DNA from 3 places in the Rhizobium sp. KNZ2-6A genome. Region 1 is predicted to be linked to each of the others. Evidence: predicted binding sites of a transcription regulator. Region 1 holds the regulator's gene; each other region holds the start of a gene.

Region 1 (5,718 bases):
TTTCGATGCTTTCGGAAGCGGCGCGCTTCTTCAGCATGGTGCCTGCGAAGGAGTTCTTTTTCGGAACAGTCTGGGATCCGCGCTTTACCGGCGCCGGCTCGCTGACCTCGGGTACCTTCGGTCTGATACCGCTGCTGGCGGGCACGATCTATATCGGCCTCGTTGCCATGCTCTTCGCCGTGCCCATCGGCCTGTTCGCCGCGATCTACATGGCCGAATATGCCTCGGCGCGCGTCCGCTCCGTTGCCAAGCCGATGCTGGAGGTTCTGGCTGGCATTCCGACGATCGTCTACGGCTTCTTCGCCCTCGTCACCGTCGGTCCCTTCCTCAGGGACATCTCGGCCGAAATCGATGGTATGTTGACGGGAAATTACAGAAGCTTCATCGAGGCTCAGAGCGTGATGACGGCGGGCTTCGTCATGGGCGTCATGCTCATCCCTTACGTTTCCTCGCTGTCGGATGATATCATCATGGCCGTGCCGCGATCGTTGCGCGACGGCTCGCTCGGCCTCGGCGCCACCCGCTCGGAAACGGTTAAGCGCGTCCTGCTGCCGGCAGCGCTTCCGGGTATCGTCGGCGCGCTCTTGATGACCGCCTCGCGCGCGATCGGCGAAACGATGATTGTGGTGCTGGCCGCCGGCGTCGCCGCCCGCATGCAGTTCGATCCCTTCGAGCCCATGACCACCGTGACCGTGAAGATCGTCAACCAGCTGACCGGCGATCTGGAATTCACCTCGCCCCAGACGCTCGTCGCCTTTGCGCTCGGCATTACCCTGTTCTGCCTGACGCTGTGCCTCAACGTCTATGCCCTCTACGTTGTCCGCCGCTACAGGGAGCAATACGAATGAGCGATGTCGTATCCTCCCCGGTGTCGAATATGCCGCGTGGGCTCACACCCGGCGCCCCAGTGCGGCGTGATATCGGCATCAAGCGGCGCTATGCCGCCGAGCGCCGCTTCCGCGCCTATGGCGTCACGGCCGTTATCTTCGGCCTCGTCTTCCTTGCCATCCTGGTCTCGACCGTGGTGCGCACCGGCTACACCGCCTTTGTTCAGACATCGATCACCCTGCCGATCGAATTCACCGAGAAGGTGATCGACCCCACGGCCAAGCGGGTTACCGATCCGAAGGTGCTGATAGCAGCCAATTACCCGGTTCTGGTGCGTGACGCGCTGGTGAAAGCCTTGAATATCGATCCCGCCAATCGTGCGCTTGTCCGCGAGGCGACGGCGATGGTATCTGAGGGCGCGAGGATCGTGTTGCGCGACAAGGTCGTCGCCAACCCCTCGATCATGGGGACGACTGAGAGCGTCACCTTCCTTGCCAGCGCCAATATCGATTCCGCCAACAAGGGCCAGATCGATCTCGCCGTCGACGAGAAGGACCGCAAGATATCCGACCGGCAGGTCTCCTGGATGAAGCAGCTCAGCGAAAGCGGAGCCCTGCACAAGGCGTTCAATAATGGTCTCTTCGTGTCGGGCAATTCCAGCCGTCCGGAAGCCGCCGGTCTCGGCGTCGCGCTGATCGGCTCGCTCTATCTGATGCTGACCGTACTCGTGCTCGCTCTGCCGGTCGGCGTTGCCGCCTCGATCTATCTGGAGGAGTTCGCGCCGAAGAACCGGCTGACGGACCTGATCGAGGTCAATATCAACAATCTCGCCGCCGTGCCCTCCATCGTCTATGGCCTGCTGGGCCTCTCGGTCTTTATCAACATGATGGGGCTGCCGCGCTCTGCCTCGCTCGTCGGCGGGCTGGTTTTGAGCCTGATGACGCTGCCGATGATCATCATCGCGACGCGTTCTGCGTTGCGCGCCGTGCCGCCGTCGATCCGCAGCGCCGCGCTCGGTCTTGGCGCATCGCGCATGCAGGTGGTCTTCCATCATGTCCTGCCGCTCGCCATGCCAGGCATCCTGACAGGCACCATCCTCGGGCTTGCCCATGCGCTCGGGGAGACGGCGCCGCTGCTCTTGATCGGCATGGTCGCCTTCGTCGCCAATTATCCGACATCGCCGCTCGATCCCTCGACGGCGCTGCCGGTGCAGATCTACATGTGGGCCAGCGAAGCCGAGCGTGCCTTCGTCGAAAGAACGTCCGGCGCCATCATCGTCCTGCTTTTCTTCCTCGTCGCAATGAACATCGGCGCCATCCTGCTGCGCCGCCGCTTCGAACGGCGCTGGTAAGGGAGGGCCGAGGAATGAACATGATGAGCGAAGCCGCAAGCGAAAGAGCCTTGGCCAAGAAGATGACCACGATCCCCTACAAGATGATCGGCCAGGACGTCTCGGTTTTCTATGGGGACAAGCGCGCGCTCTTCGACGTCAACCTGAAGATCCGCGCCAATACGGTGACGGCGCTCATCGGCCCTTCCGGCTGCGGCAAGTCCACCTTCCTGCGCTGCCTCAACCGCATGAACGACACGATCGAGACCTGCCGCGTCACCGGCAAGATCACGCTCGACGATCAGGACGTCTACGACAACAGCATCGACGTGGTGGAGCTGCGCGCGCGCGTCGGCATGGTCTTCCAGAAGCCCAACCCGTTTCCGAAGTCGATCTATGAGAACGTCGCCTATGGGCCGCGCATCCATGGCCTGCATCGCTCCAAGGCCGATCTTAATCATATCGTCGAGACCAGCCTGCAGAAGGCGGGTCTTTGGGGCGAGGTCAAGGACAGGCTCCATGATGCCGGCACGAGCCTTTCGGGCGGTCAGCAGCAGCGCCTGTGCATCGCGCGCGCCGTTGCCGTCAGTCCGGAAGTCATCCTGATGGACGAGCCGTGCTCGGCGCTCGATCCGATCGCAACCGCCAAGGTCGAGGATCTTATTCATGAGCTGCGGGAAAACTTCACGATCGTCATCGTGACGCATTCCATGCAGCAGGCAGCCCGCGTTTCGCAGCGCACCGCAATGTTCCATCTCGGCCATCTGGTTGAGGAGAACGACACCGATAAAATGTTCACCAATCCCGACGATTACCGCACGCAGGATTACATCATGGGCCGTTTTGGTTGATGATGGCAGGCGCGCGGACCCTTTCACACAGTTCACCTTGAGGATAGAAAAATGGTCTCCACACACATTCTCTCTGCCTATGACGAAGACCTGAAGTTCCTGACGCGCCGCATTGCGGAAATGGGCGGCCTGGCCGAGCAGATGGTCAGCGACAGCGTACGCGCATTGGTCCAAAGCGATGCCGCCCTTGCGCAGAAGGTCATCTCAGACGACGTCGTTCTCGACCATGCCGAGCGCGAGGTCGGCGACAAGGCGATTGTCACCATCGCCCGTCGTCAGCCGATGGCCGCCGACCTGCGCGAGATCATGGGCTCGATCCGCATCGCTTCCGATCTGGAGCGCGTCGGCGATCTCGGCAAGAATACCGCCAAGCGCGTCATCGCCGTGCAAGGCACCGGCGTTCCGCGTCGTCTCGCCCGCGGCATCGAGCACCTCTCCGAACTGGCGCTGAGCCAGCTCAAGGAAGTTCTGGACGTCTACGCCACCCGTTCGCCCGACAAGGCCGTATCGATCCGTGAGCGCGACGAGGAAATCGACGCCATGTACACCTCGCTCTTCCGCGAGATGCTGACCTACATGATGGAAGATCCGCGCAATATCACCACCTGCACGCATCTTCTATTCTGCGCCAAGAACATCGAGCGCATCGGCGACCATGCCACCAACATCGCCGAGACGATCTATTACATGGCGACAGGCGCGCAGCCGGAAGGCGAGCGCCCGAAGGACGATACCGCCAATACCGTCGGCGCGGTGACGGAATAATCTGGAAGCGAAAAAGGAGACCAAAGGCGCATGGTTCCGAGAGTTGCTGTTGTAGAAGACGAGGAAGCGCTGAGCGTTCTGCTGCGCTACAATCTTGAGGCCGAAGGCTTCGAGGTCGACACGATCCTCAGAGGCGATGAGGCCGAGCTGCGTCTCCAGGAGCGCATCCCCGATCTCTTGATCCTCGACTGGATGCTCCCCGGCGTATCGGGCATCGAGCTCTGCCGCCGGCTGCGTATGCGGCCGGAGACGGAGCGCCTGCCGATCATCATGCTGACGGCCCGTGGCGAGGAAAGCGAGCGCGTGCGCGGGCTTTCCACCGGCGCGGACGATTATGTCGTCAAGCCGTTCTCGACGCCGGAGCTGATGGCCCGCGTCAAGGCGATGCTGCGGCGTGCCCGACCGGAGGTTCTCTCCACGGTGCTGCGTTGCGGCGATATCGAGCTGGACCGCGAAACCCATCGCGTCCACCGCAAGAGCCGCGAAGTGCGGTTGGGGCCGACGGAATTCCGCCTGCTGGAATTCCTGATGTCCTCGCCGGGCCGCGTCTTCTCGCGCTCGCAGCTGCTGGACGGCGTATGGGGGCACGATATCTATGTCGACGAACGCACTGTCGACGTCCATGTCGGCCGCCTGCGCAAGGCGCTCAATTTCTCCAATATGCAGGATGTCATCCGCACCGTTCGCGGCGCGGGCTACTCCATGGAAGCCTGAGCGGGAATACCCGATCAGGCACTCGACATTACAGCGCCGCGCGTCTTTCAAGACGTGCTAAGGTCGCTGTAACACCTTGGAATGCTGCATAATTTTCCCTTAAATCGATTTCGATTTAGGGAATTATGCAGTAGCGGCGGAAACAGAAAACGGGCCCCGAAGGGCCCGTTTCTTTATCTCAGTCATGGGAGCATTTCCAGGAAAAGTGCGGAGCGGTTTTCCGTCCGGGATGCGGGAATGCTCTGAGCATCTCAGCCGCGCGGCTGAGCCGGCCGACGCCGTTCGTGCACTGGCTGGTAGGCCAGGCGCTGATGGTAGGTGCAATAGGGCGATGAATCCGGGCTTTCGTTGCCGCAGAAGTGGAAATCGTCCTTCAGCGGGTCGCCCACCGGCCACTTGCAGGTGCGCTCCGTAAGCTCCGTCAGGCCGAGACGGCGGGAAATCGGAACGACGACGTTCGAGGCCGGGCGATATTGGATCTCGTTGACGGCATCGACTTCGATTTCTTCCTTCAGCATGGTCGCGCCCTGCTGGCGGGTAATCGTGCGGGTTGCGACGCGAGACGTGTAATTCGGAGCGCGGGGCGCGGCACTGCTGCGCTTCGGCGTACGTGCCGCAGTCGCCGTGCCGCCCGCCTTCGCTCGGCCGGGAAGGTTCAGGCGGTGCACCTTGCCGATGACGGCATTACGGCTCACGCCGCCAAGCTGCGCAGCGATCTGGCTGGCGCTTAACCCTTCGGACCATAGCTTCTTCAGCTTCTCGACGCGTTCGTCTGTCCAATTCATGCCCTGTCTCCGCTGTCGCGTTTCCGATGGCAGAATCCCTCACCATTGCCTCGCATGGGATCGAGGCACGAAACGCTTTAAAATTGTGGTGACTAGTTCCGCCGCATGCAGTCTAGCAATTGGTTTTTAACCTAGTGTGAGGCTGACTCCGTGACAAGAGTCGCGGGAATCTTGAGGAATCGATTTCGAGGTTTTCCCCAACTTGCTGCCCCGGCGTGGCATTTCTGCAATAGGCAGTGCCGAACGCATCTCTTTTGGCCGCCAGCGCTTTCTCGCACCTGCTAAATCGCCAGTTTTGTTGACATCGCGGTGCAAAACATCAATAGTGCCCAGGCCGCCGCAAGGCGGCATTTTTGATTTTTTCGGACCCGTTTCATCGAATGGAAGCGATTGGTCCTTAGGGTTGTGATCGAGGAGACATGCCATGGCAGAGACCGCGCCGCTT
Region 2 (5,718 bases), on a different contig from region 1:
AAGGTGGCTACACCATCCATTATCCGTCCAAGGAAGAGACGTCGATCTACGATGCGGCCATGCAGTACAAGGCCGAGGGCGTTCCGCTCGTCATCTTCGCAGGCGTCGAATACGGCAACGGCTCGTCGCGCGACTGGGCTGCCAAGGGCACGAACCTGCTCGGCGTCCGCGCCGTCGTCGCCCAGTCCTTCGAGCGTATCCACCGCTCGAACCTGGTTGGCATGGGCGTCATCCCCTTCGTCTTCGAGGAAGGCACCACCTGGGCGAGCCTCGGTCTGAAGGGCGATGAGCTCGTGACCATCGAAGGCCTGGAACACATCAAGCCGCGCGAGCGCAAGATCGCCAAGATCACCTATGGCGACGGCACGGTGAAGGATGTTCCGATCATCTGCCGCATCGATACGCTGGATGAGGTCGTCTACGTCAACAATGGCGGCATCCTGCAGACCGTTCTGCGCGATCTCGCCGCCTGATAGGCGTCCGAACTACTCTTGCACGCCGCCGGGAAAGTCTCCCGGCGGCGTCTTGTTTTTCACGGTGATGTGTACGGCATCTCCTCCGCCGGGCGTCAGCCTCACCCCATCGTGACTTTGCGTCATCGCGTTAAGCTATTATCTCTTGTTTCAGATTTTTCGGGCTTGATGTGGCCTGGTCGCCCCAAGAAGCGCGAGTTTTGCAGAGCCCGTATAGGCAGACGGCGCTCGAGATTGGATGCAGAGGTAGAGATAGAAATGCGCCTTCGATTTTCGGTTCCACTTCTGGCAGGCATCGCGCTCGCAAGTTCGCTGCATGCGCAGGAGGCATCGAAGATCAAGGGCGTCGTTGAGCTCTTCACCTCGCAGGGCTGTGCCTCTTGTCCGCCTGCCGACGCGGCGTTCCGCAAGCTGATCCGCCAGGGCAATGTCGTCGCGCTCGCTTATCATGTCGACTATTGGAACTATCTCGGCTGGAACGACACCATGGCGTCCAAGGACAATACGGCGCGCCAATATGCCTATGCCCGCACGATGGGGCGCAGCGGAGTCTATACGCCGCAGGCGATCGTCAATGGCAGGGACCATATGAACGGTGCCGATCTCGACGCCATCAATGTCAAGCTCGACGATTTCCAGCGCCACGGCGAGGGGCTGATCGTTCCGGTGAACGCCGCCACGAAGGGCGACGAACTCGAGATCAAGATCGGCGCCGGTGAGGGCAGGGCCAATGTGGTCGTCGTCTATTTCGACAAGGAGCAGATGGTGGCGCCGAAAGGCGGTGAAAACACCGGCCAGCAGATCGCCTATATGCATGCCGTATCGGACGTCGAGACCGTGGGCATGTGGGATGGCAAGGCCATGAGCCTGGTACTGCCCTCCACCGTGCTTGATAAGGCCGGCCGAAGAGGTCTTGCCGTCCTTCTGCAATCGTCGACGCCTTCGGGCGATCCGGCCGCCATTCTTGGAGCAACGGTTCTGACCATCGGCTCGGACGGCTGAGCGGCTTTTCTGAATTTCGGCTCGCGCCGAAAAGATTCCCTATTTTGGCTCACGCCAAAAAGGGGGGATGCCCGGCGAGGACGCATTCGGGGCTGGGGTTTAATCGATGCGCCCCGGCCGGGCCGTTTGACGCGGCGGCGCCAAACGGCTCCTATACTTCCTGTAAATTGGGCGTCGTTTTGTCTGAAATGCGGCGCTGCCGAGATGCTTTCGGGCACGGGAAAGAAATTGTGAGCGATCAGCCGTCTTGCAATTTGGTGTGGCTGAGGCAAACTGTCATTCTCCTGTCATGAGATAGCCCTTGGGGGATTGATGACTGATCAGCCGGATTTGCGACACGGCGAACACCGTTCCGCCGATACTAATTCCTCCGTCGTCGTCGATCTCAGAGAATACAAACAAAGCAAGGATCCGCTACCGGTGACCTTCCATCGCCGGGAGCTGGACGCGATCTTATGGATCTACGGCCGCATGGTCGGCGAAGGCGAATGGCGCGACTACGCCATCGACCATCTGAAGGAGAAGGCGGTTTTCTCTGTCTTCAAGCGCTCCGGCGAGATGCCGCTCTTCCGCATCGAAAAGAATCCGAAGCTTGCCGCCAAGCAGGGCGCGTTTTCCGTGGTTAACACCAACGGCATGATCCTGAAGCGCGGCCACGAGGTGCAGCAGGTTCTTAAGGTGTTCGATAAGCAGCTGAAGCTGGTGGAGAAATAGTTTCGACGGTGTGAGGATAGTGCGCACCCCCCTCTGTCACTTCGTGACATCTCCCCCACAAGGGGGGAGATTGTTAGCTCGCAACACGCTCCCGCCTCAAGCGAACATCGAATCCGCTGAAAATGCAGCCTATTGTTTAACGGGTAACCAGTCCCGAGCTCCCAACGATCTCCCCCCTTGTGGGGGAGATGTCACGAAGTGACAGAGGGGGTATTCGAGACTCGATCAGTAGGTAGATCTTACTCCCCAAACAACGTCCCAGGATAAACCGACGGATCCGGATCGGTGCCGTTGCCCTCGCCCAAGGCCTTCTGCATCAGCATGGTATCCAGCCATCGGCCGTGCTTGTAGCCGGTGCCTTTCAAGAGGCCGCTTTCGGTGAAGCCTGCGGCGCGATGTACGGCGACGGAGGCGGGATGGGCGCCGCCGATGACGGCGATCATCTGGCGGAAGCCGAGAGCTTCGCAGCGTTCGACGAGCGCATCGAGCAGCAGCCTGCCGACGCCGCGCCCACGGGCCTCGGGCGCCAGATAGATCGAATCCTCCACCATCCAGCGATAGGCCGGCCGCGTACGGAACGATGAGGCATAGGCATAGCCGAGGAACGCGCCGGTTTCGTCTTCTGCGGCGATATAGGGATAGCCCTTTTCACGGATTGCCTGGAAGCGGCCTGCCATCTCCTCCTGGCTCGGCGGCGTGATCTCATAGCTCGCCGTGCCGTTCAATACGGAATCCCGATAGATGGCGGTGATGTGGGGGAGGTCGTCTGTGGTAGCGCTGCGAAGGCTGACGGACATTGCTTCTATTGCCTGATCTGCTTGATATGACCGTCGGTATCAAATCGCAGGGCCGACCGCCAGGCAAATAAAAAAGGCGGCCGAAGCCGCCTTTCCGTTGCTCATTTCATGCGCTGCGATTAACGGCGGTTGCCCATAAACTGCAGCAGGAACATGAACAGGTTGATGAAGTCCAGGTAGAGCGACAGGGCGCCCATGATGGCCTTGCGGCCGGCCACGGTCGCATCATCGGCGGTATAGTACATTTCCTTGATCCGCTGCGTATCGTAGGCGGTGAGGCCTGCGAAGATCAGGACACCGATCACGGAGATGGCGAACTGCAGGGCGGACGAAGCCAGGAAGATGTTGACTAGCGTCGCGATGATCAGGCCGAAGAGACCCATCATCAGGAACGAGCCCATCGCGGACAGATCACGCTTGGTCGTGTAGCCGTAGAGCGACAGCGCGCCGAAGGAGGCGGCGGTCACGAAGAAGGTCTGCACGACGCTCTGGCCGGTGTAGATGATGAAGATCGACGACAGCGACAGGCCCACCAGCGCGGCGTAGACCCAGAAGGTCGTCGTCGCGGCAGCCACGCTCATGCGGTTGATCCTGAAGCTCAGGAAGAAGACCATTGCCAGCGGGGCGAGAATGACAACCCACTTCAGCGGGCTGAGATAGATCGCCTGGCCGAAGGCCGTGATCTGTCCGTTTGCAAAGGCGAGCGAGAAGGAGAGATAGGCGGCAACACCCGTGATCGCCAGACCCAGCGCCATCAGGTTATAGACCTTGAGCATGTAAGCTCGAAGGCCCTCGTCTATCATCGCACCGGATTGCGCGCCGCTCTGCGCCCGGTTTTGGTAATTGCGGAAGTCAGCCATGTTTTCCTCTTTCAAGCTCCGATGTGAGTACGGTGTCGGGTCTTTCAAGCCCAGGCGCCGCTGCGGAGCTCCAGCATGCCTGCACAGAATATGAGGCTTTCGGGCCTCATACACAAGGGTCCAGCGATCCGGCGCATGTTAAATCGATGTAATATCGAGCCGTTTTGCCGGCTCCCGGTTCATCTTGGTAATGAATCAGAGCTCGCGCAGAACGGGCGCTGCTTTCTGACCGAGGATGCGCCAGGTACCGATCAGGCCGATACCAACAGTCAGCACCAGGGCGATGATCAGCGTCGAGAAGGCGACGTCCGGCAGGAAGGCAGACGGCAGGCGCATGATGCGGCTGACGATATACCAGGCGGATGCTGAACCCGCGATCAGCGCGAAGACGGCGGTTGCCGCGCCCAGGATCAGGTATTCGTAGCTGAAAGCGCGGATCAGCGTCGCACGCGTCGCGCCGAGCGTCTTGAGGATGACGGCATCATGGGTGCGGGCGCGGTTGCCGGCCGCGAGCGCACCTGCCAGCACCAGCACGGACGCGATGAGCGCGACCGAGGCGGCGGAGCGGATAGCGGTGGCGAGCTGCCCCACAAGCGTATTGACGACATCGAGCGCGTCCTTGACGCGAACGCTTGTTATGGTCGGGTAGGCATTGGTGACCTTCCGGAGGATCGCCGCTTCCTGAGCGGAGGTGGCGGACGTATCGGTCAGCGTTGCCAACCAGGCGTGCGGCGCGCCCCTGAAGGTATTGGGCGAGAAGATCATCACGAAATTGATCGACAGCGATTGCCATTGAACCTTGCGGAAGCTGGCGATCTTCGCGGTGACGTTGCGGCCGAGCACGTTGACGGTGACCTTGTCGCCGAGCTTCAGGCCGAGCGCCTTGCCCTCCTCTTCGGAAAAAGAGACCAGCGGTTCGCCGCTATAGTCCTTGTCCCACCATTTGCCTTCCGTGACCGAGGCGTTTTCCGGCACTGTATCGGCATAGGTGATGCCGCGATCGCCGCGCAGGACCCATTGACCTGCGGCCGGCACCTTCATCTTGGTGACATCCTCGCCATTGAAGGCGACGATGCGGCCACGCAGCATCGGCGCCTCGACGAGCTTGCCCTTCGGATCCTCGGCGAGCATGATCTTGCGGAAGCCTTCCAGTTCCGGCCCCTGAATATCGACGAAGAAGAAATTCGGCGCCTGTTCGCTCATGCGGCCCGTCAATTCCTGCCGCATGTTGCCGTCGATCAGTGTCAGGGTCACCAGCAGCGCCAGGCCAAGGCCGAGCGACAGCACGACGGATGAGGTCAGCGCGCCCGGCCGGTGGATATTGCCGATCGCGAGGCGCAAAGCGGGCGAGCGCACGCGCGGGCTGCGGCGGGCAAGCCAGGAGAGCGCGGCGGCGACAGCGCGCAGGATGACGAAGGCGACGGCGATGGAGACGACGAAGACGATGGCGATGAAGCGATCATAGGCGGTGATGATCGCGAGCGCCGCAAGTGCCGCCATCAGCAGGCCGGCGGCCAGCAGATAGGGCCAGCCGGGCAGGCGGCGTGCTTCGAAGCCCTGTTCACGGAACAACGCGGTTGCCGGCACCTCGCGGGCATGGCCGAGCGGCGGAATGGCGAAGGCAAGCGTCGTCAGCAAGCCGAAGGCGGCGGCGAGTATCAGCGCGCCGGGATAAAGCCTCGGTGTGGTTGAAATGGGCAGGAATTCGGCCATGAACTTCGACGCGATCATGGGAGCGATGGCGCCAAGAACGAGACCGGCGGCGATGCCGGCCAGTGCAATGACGGCGATCTGGATGAGATAGATCAGCACCACGACGAAGGCCGGAGCGCCCAGGCATTTGAAGGTGGCGATGGTGCTGCGCTTCGAATC
Region 3 (5,718 bases), on a different contig from region 1:
GATCGTCGCCCCGCTGATCGCGCTCCTGCTGATCGTTGCAGCACCCCGTGAAGAGATCAATTTCAGCCTCCTGGAACATGCGGATTGGGGCGGAATGCTCTTGCTCGGCTCATCGATGACGATGCTCTATGTCGGCCTCGATCAGGGAAACAGGCTGGACTGGTTTCATTCCGGAACGATCATCGCCCTCATTGCCGGCGGGACGGTGCTGGCGATCGGCTTTCTCGTCAATGAAAGTGTTGTCCAGCATCCATGGGCGCATGCCAGCATCATCCTGTCGCGCAATATCGGCCTGGGATACGCGATCATCATGTGCTTCTCGCTTTCAAGCGCGGGGAGCGCGATCGCAGTCCCGGGATTTCTACAGACCGTCATCGGCCTGCGCCCGATCGCAATCTCGACACTTTATCTTGCCGGCGCGGTAATCCCGGTCTTCCTGTTCATCGCACTGGCGATCGCTTTGCTGCGCAGGTTCGACGCGCGGCTGTGCATCGTGATCGGCTTGTCGCTGATGGCATTCGGCTCCCAGTTCGGGTCGCGACTGACGCCCGACTGGGCGCCATGGAATTTCTTCCCGACCGTCCTTCTCCACACGGCCGGACAATCCTTCGCCTTCTTCGCGGCCGTCGTCTACTTGATCGGCAATTCCGATCCGACCCGATCGACGGCGGCTTCGGCCTACATACAGGTCATCAGGCTCGGCAGCGTTGAGTTTGCGACCAGCGTCATGACCACCTTGCTCCGTCGCCGGGAGCAATATCACTCCGCTATTCTGGATGATCCGATCACGGCCACGTCCCAACATCTGCATGTCTTGGTGCAGAAGCTCCAGCCGATCTTCGGCGTCTCGTCGCGAGGGCATCTGGACAGCCTTTCCACTATCGCTGCGCAGATCAGAAACCAAGCCTACGTTCTCGCTTACAGCGACCTCTTCATCCTATCCTTCTGGTCAGCGATCGTCGGCTTGGCGGTCACCGCCTTCACGGGCGCGATGCCTCTTGGTCCACTGCACCCCGAATTTTCCCGGCTGCAGGCCGGCGAAGCGCGACAATGAAGCCCCCATGGCTTCAGGCCGGCATTTGAATCACAGGGGAGATCGGCGGTCGACCTTAGGACCGCGCGGCCGTGCCATCCGGATTGGTGCTGTCATCTGCGGTAGTGACACCTCCGCGATCATTGCCGCGATTGCGACCTGGTCTATTCGGTCTACGCGCCAGCCACCTGGAATCTACAAGCTTTTCGGCCAAGCCGAACGGGCACCCACATGATCGGAGCTGTTGCTGAGCGAGGCTTTTGAATGAGGCTTCATTCGCACGGCGGCTTCATGCAGCAAGCTGGAGAAGTCATTCATCGACGTCCCGTAGGCCTCGAGGACCAGACGGATGAGCGGATCGGTCAGGATTTCAGACAAGGTTAGCTCGTAGTCCATTGTTCGCCCCCTAGGCCTTTCAATCGATGAGATGATCTGCCGTTATCAATAGCGCTTTGACGGTCCGACGGACACCATACGAAGATATAGGGAGGCTTGAAACCAGCCTATAAGGGGTACAGATGACGATCGCTCGTTCGGCGGGAGCCTGACCCGCGCACCGCTCTTGACAGATGACGGGGCAATGGAAAATCTGACTTCATGGTCGCGCCACAAAAGCCTGAGAACCCTTCCCTTCAACCCATCGTCTACATCGTGGACGACGACGTTTCGATGCGGGACGCTCTGGTCGACCTCTTTCGATCGGTCCCGATCGCAGCCATAGCCTTTGAAAGCACAGCAGCCTTCCTCGCCGCCGCAAGGCCGGGGGCGGGCTGTATCCTGCTTGATGTCCGCCTGCCCGACCTTAACGGTCTGGACCTGCAGGCACACCTAAACGCCAAAGGCAACAAGATGCCGATCATCTTCATGACCGGCTTCGGCGATATACCGATGAGCGTGAGAGCGATGAAGGCTGGCGCTTCCGATTTCCTGACCAAGCCGTTCGGCGAAAGCGAACTGCTTGATGCCGTCAACGTGGCGCTGGCTCGCGACGCCGAAATCAGGAAGAGCAAGACAGCCAATGAGGCTGCCACCGCCCTCTTCGACAGCCTGACACGGCGGGAGCAGGAGGTCATGCAGCTGGTCGTGCGAGGGCTGATGAACAAGCAGATCGCCTTCGAGCTTGGCATTACCGAGGTGACGGTCAAGCTTCATCGCGGCAATGTCATGCGCAAGATGGACGTTCGGTCGCTTGCCGACCTCGTCCGCGTTTCCGAAATGCTCGGCCTGACGAAGCCGGATTGATCAGCGTCTCAGACCAAAGCCTCTGCCGACCTGGACCTTCATATAATACCGCAGCCCACGCGAAGCTGACATGTTGGCTCAATCACAGCTCGATGGGGAATGCAGGAAGCCTCCGGACTTGCTTGCATATATGACTGTAAGGAGACGCGCGATGCTCAAGGTTTCGCTGATTTCATTGGCTTTTCTGTCCATCATTGCCCTTGGCGACGGGGCGCAAGCCAGGCTGGAATCGACCTATGACGAACCGTCTTCCCATAGCTGGCAGGACTTTACCCTGGCCTTTACCCGTCCCATTGATCTTGGACGCTCCTCGATCCGGGTCATGGCTCCAACGGGACAGATGATCGCGACGGAACCACTTCGCACGGACGCAACCGGGAGTGACCTGGTGGCACCGGTCAGCGCACCGCTGCCGGCAGGCGTCTACAAAGTCTTCTGGCATGTCGTCTCGCGCTCAGGCGTCCCCGCCGAGGGCATCTCGACGGTTATCGTATCGGAAACAGGCGTCAGCAAGGCTGCGCTGACGCCTGCGAGTGGGCGATAAAATCGATCACATAGGTCGAGCCCTCCCGATCGGCATGGCTCCGTGTCAGCGCAGCAGCGGACCTCGCGTGATCGACCTTCTTGAATGGGTTTGCATGTTTCGGGCATTCGATATTTTGTCACATCCATGTCATGAAATACGTCGACACCTCGTGCCAGATCAAAAGCGGGTACCCAGATGGATTATTTCAGACGTTTCAACTTCCTGTTCGCAACGCCAACCTTCGACAATGAGGATCTGGAGGGTGCCCGCTACAATCAGATCGTCGAGGAGATCGAACGCTCAGGCTTTGAAGTGGTACGCGCGCGCAATCTCGAAGATGCGGAGATCGCCGTTCAGACAGATGCCGCCATCGGCTGCATGCTGGTCGACTGGGGCAAGAAGGGGCTCGAAGGCAAGACGGCCTCTCTCATCAATCTCATGCGCCGGCGGGGCCTCGAATTCCCCATTATCCTACTGATCCGCCGCAAGCGCTTCGAGGACGTGCCGGTCGAAGTCCTCGATTTCATCGACGGCTATGTCTTCCTGTCCGAAGAGACGCCCGCCTTCATCGCGAAAAGCCTTATCAGCCGGCTCAAGCAATATGCCGAAACGCTGAAGACGCCGTTTTTCGGTGCGCTGGTCGATTATGCCGAAGAGGGCAACCACCTCTGGACCTGCCCCGGGCATAATGGCGGCATCTTCTACAGCCGCAGCCCCATCGGCCGGGTCTTCATGGAGCATCTCGGCGAAGCGGTGTTTCGCGATGACCTCGACAATTCCGTGCTCGACCTCGGCGACCTTCTGACCCATGAGGGACCGGCGCTTGCCGCGCAGAAGGAAGCGGCCAAGATTTTCGGTGCCGAAAAGACCTATTTCGTGCTGAACGGCACCTCCACCTCCAACAAGGTCGCTCTGTCAGCCCTCGTCACCGATGGCGATCTCGTACTGTTCGACCGCAACAACCACAAGGCCGCCCATCACGGCGCTCTGATGATCTCGGGCGGTATTCCGGTCTATCTGCCGACCAGGCGGAACCTCTATGGCCTGATCGGCCCCATGGATTTTGCCGAAATGGATGAGGAGGCGCTGCGTGAACGCATCCGCACGCATCCGCTGGTGAAGGACCCCGAAGCCTCCAAGAAGCCGCGCCCGTTCCGCGTCGCGGTCGTGGAGCAGTGCACTTATGACGGCACCATCCACAATGCCGAGATGATCCTCAAGCGCATCGGCCATTTGTGCGACTACATCCTCTTCGACGAGGCATGGGCGGGCTTCATGAAGTTTCACCCGCTCTACGCCGGGCGGTTTGCCATGGGCCTTTCCGATCTCGGCCCGGACGCGCCGGGCATTATCGCCACGCAATCGACCCATAAACAGCTCGCCAGCTTCTCGCAGGCCTCGCAGATCCACATGAAGGACCGGCATATTACCGGCCAGAAGCGCCGCGTGGAGCACCGGCGCTTCAACGAAAGCTTCATGCAGCACGCCTCGACCTCGCCCTTCTATCCGCTGTTTGCCTCCCTCGATGTCGGCGCGCAGATGATGAAGGGCCGCTCGGGCGAAGTGCTTTGGGACGACACGATCCGCCTCGGCATCGAGCTACGCAAGAAGATCCGCGCCGTACGCCGCGAATTCGAGGAGAAGGAGCATCGCCCGGAGCGCCGCTGGTTCTTCGAGCCCTTTGTGCCGGACCGGGTGGCGATCCCGGATGTGTCGAGCCCCGGCGCGGTGCATGACGTGCCTTGGGAGGGTGTCGCCACCGACCAGCTCGCCACCAATCCCGCCTTCTGGCACCTGACGCCCGACGCGGCATGGCACGGCTTTTCCAGCATGGAACCGGGCTTCGCCATGACCGATCCGAATAAGCTCACCCTGCTCACCCCCGGCTTCGACCGGAAGAGCGGCAAATATACCGAGCACGGCATACCGGCGCCTGTCGTTGCGCAATATCTGCGCGAAAACCGCATCGTTGCGGAAAAGAACGATCTCAATTCGCTGCTGTTCCTCCTCACTCCCGGTGTGGAGGCCAGCAAGGCCGGCACCTTGATCAGCGGTCTTGTCGCCTTCAAGAAACTCCATGACGACAATGCTTTGCTGGAGGAGGCAATTCCGGAATTCTATCGCCGTCGCCCGGGCCGTTATGCGGGCGTGCGGCTGCGCGATCTCTGCGCGGAAATGCACAATTTCTTCCGTCAGGCCGATGTCAGCGCGCTCCAGACCAAGCAGTTTTCCGCCGATCACCTGCCGCCGATCGCCATGTCGCCGCATGATGCCGCGCGCTGCCTGGTGCGCAACGATGTCGACTATCTGCCGATCGACGCCATCGACGGCCGCATCGCAACGACGCCGTTCGTCGTCTACCCGCCGGGGATCGCGACCATCGTGCCCGGCGAGCGCCTGACGGAGCAAGCAAAGCCGATGATCGACTATCTCAAGATGTTCGAGACCTGCTTCAACACCTTCCCCGGCTTCGAGGTGGAGATCCAGGGGCTCTATCGCGAGATCGATGCATCCGGCAAAATCCGGCTCTATACCTACGTCGTCGCGGAATAGGCTGGAAAATTCGGATTGGTCATGAAGCAGGATAAAGCAATCGTCGTTCGCCCGTCCCGGGAGAGCGACGTCGATGCCATGTTGGCGATCTATCGCCGCCATATTCACCGCGGCGTCGAGGCAGGAGTGGACGATAGCGACACGCCGCAACCCGACGATCTGCGGGAACGGCGCAAGAATTTAAAGGACCGCCGCTTCCCGCATGTGGTTGCGATCGAGGGCGAGAAGGTCGTCGGCTATGCGTATGTGGTGCTGTTCCGCAAACGCCCGGCCTACCGCTACACCGTCAAGCATTCGATCTATGTGCATCACGACCATGTCGGCCAGGGCGTCGGAAGCCTGCTCATGCGCGGGCTGATCGACA

What was found. The regulator PhoB, encoded in region 1, activates phosphate uptake and scavenging genes when phosphate is short. The targets are predictions, from matches to a motif close to TGTCATNNANCTGTCAT.
Region 2: ACPYOP_RS19235 (DUF2794 domain-containing protein) is a predicted target of PhoB. The motif match lies at 1,750-1,766, and genes of this name have one in related genera.
Region 3: ACPYOP_RS08725 (Orn/Lys/Arg family decarboxylase) is a predicted target of PhoB. The motif match lies at 2,936-2,952, and genes of this name have one in related genera.

Annotation. Positions count from the first base shown of each region.
Region 1 covers NZ_JBNDIC010000016.1:21,569-27,286, forward strand. Annotated here, with positions in the region: gene pstC (phosphate ABC transporter permease subunit PstC) at 1-848, shown strand, start outside; gene pstA (phosphate ABC transporter permease PstA) at 845-2,179, shown strand; gene pstB (phosphate ABC transporter ATP-binding protein PstB) at 2,194-3,009, shown strand; gene phoU (phosphate signaling complex protein PhoU) at 3,061-3,774, shown strand; gene phoB (phosphate regulon transcriptional regulator PhoB) at 3,805-4,488, shown strand; gene ACPYOP_RS13430 (GcrA family cell cycle regulator) at 4,740-5,273, opposite strand; gene ACPYOP_RS13435 (acetylornithine transaminase) at 5,698-5,718, shown strand, end outside.
Region 2 covers NZ_JBNDIC010000028.1:3,127-8,844, forward strand. Annotated here, with positions in the region: gene acnA (aconitate hydratase AcnA) at 1-473, shown strand, start outside; gene ACPYOP_RS19230 (DUF1223 domain-containing protein) at 732-1,475, shown strand; gene ACPYOP_RS19235 (DUF2794 domain-containing protein) at 1,788-2,189, shown strand; gene ACPYOP_RS19240 (N-acetyltransferase family protein) at 2,429-2,986, opposite strand; gene ACPYOP_RS19245 (Bax inhibitor-1/YccA family protein) at 3,106-3,846, opposite strand; gene ACPYOP_RS19250 (ABC transporter permease) at 4,042-5,718, opposite strand, start outside.
Region 3 covers NZ_JBNDIC010000009.1:70,882-76,599, reverse strand. Annotated here, with positions in the region: gene ACPYOP_RS08745 (MFS transporter) at 1-1,054, shown strand, start outside; gene ACPYOP_RS08740 (hypothetical protein) at 1,229-1,411, opposite strand; gene ACPYOP_RS08735 (response regulator transcription factor) at 1,631-2,275, shown strand; gene ACPYOP_RS08730 (copper resistance CopC family protein) at 2,427-2,819, shown strand; gene ACPYOP_RS08725 (Orn/Lys/Arg family decarboxylase) at 2,997-5,354, shown strand; gene ACPYOP_RS08720 (N-acetyltransferase family protein) at 5,376-5,718, shown strand, end outside.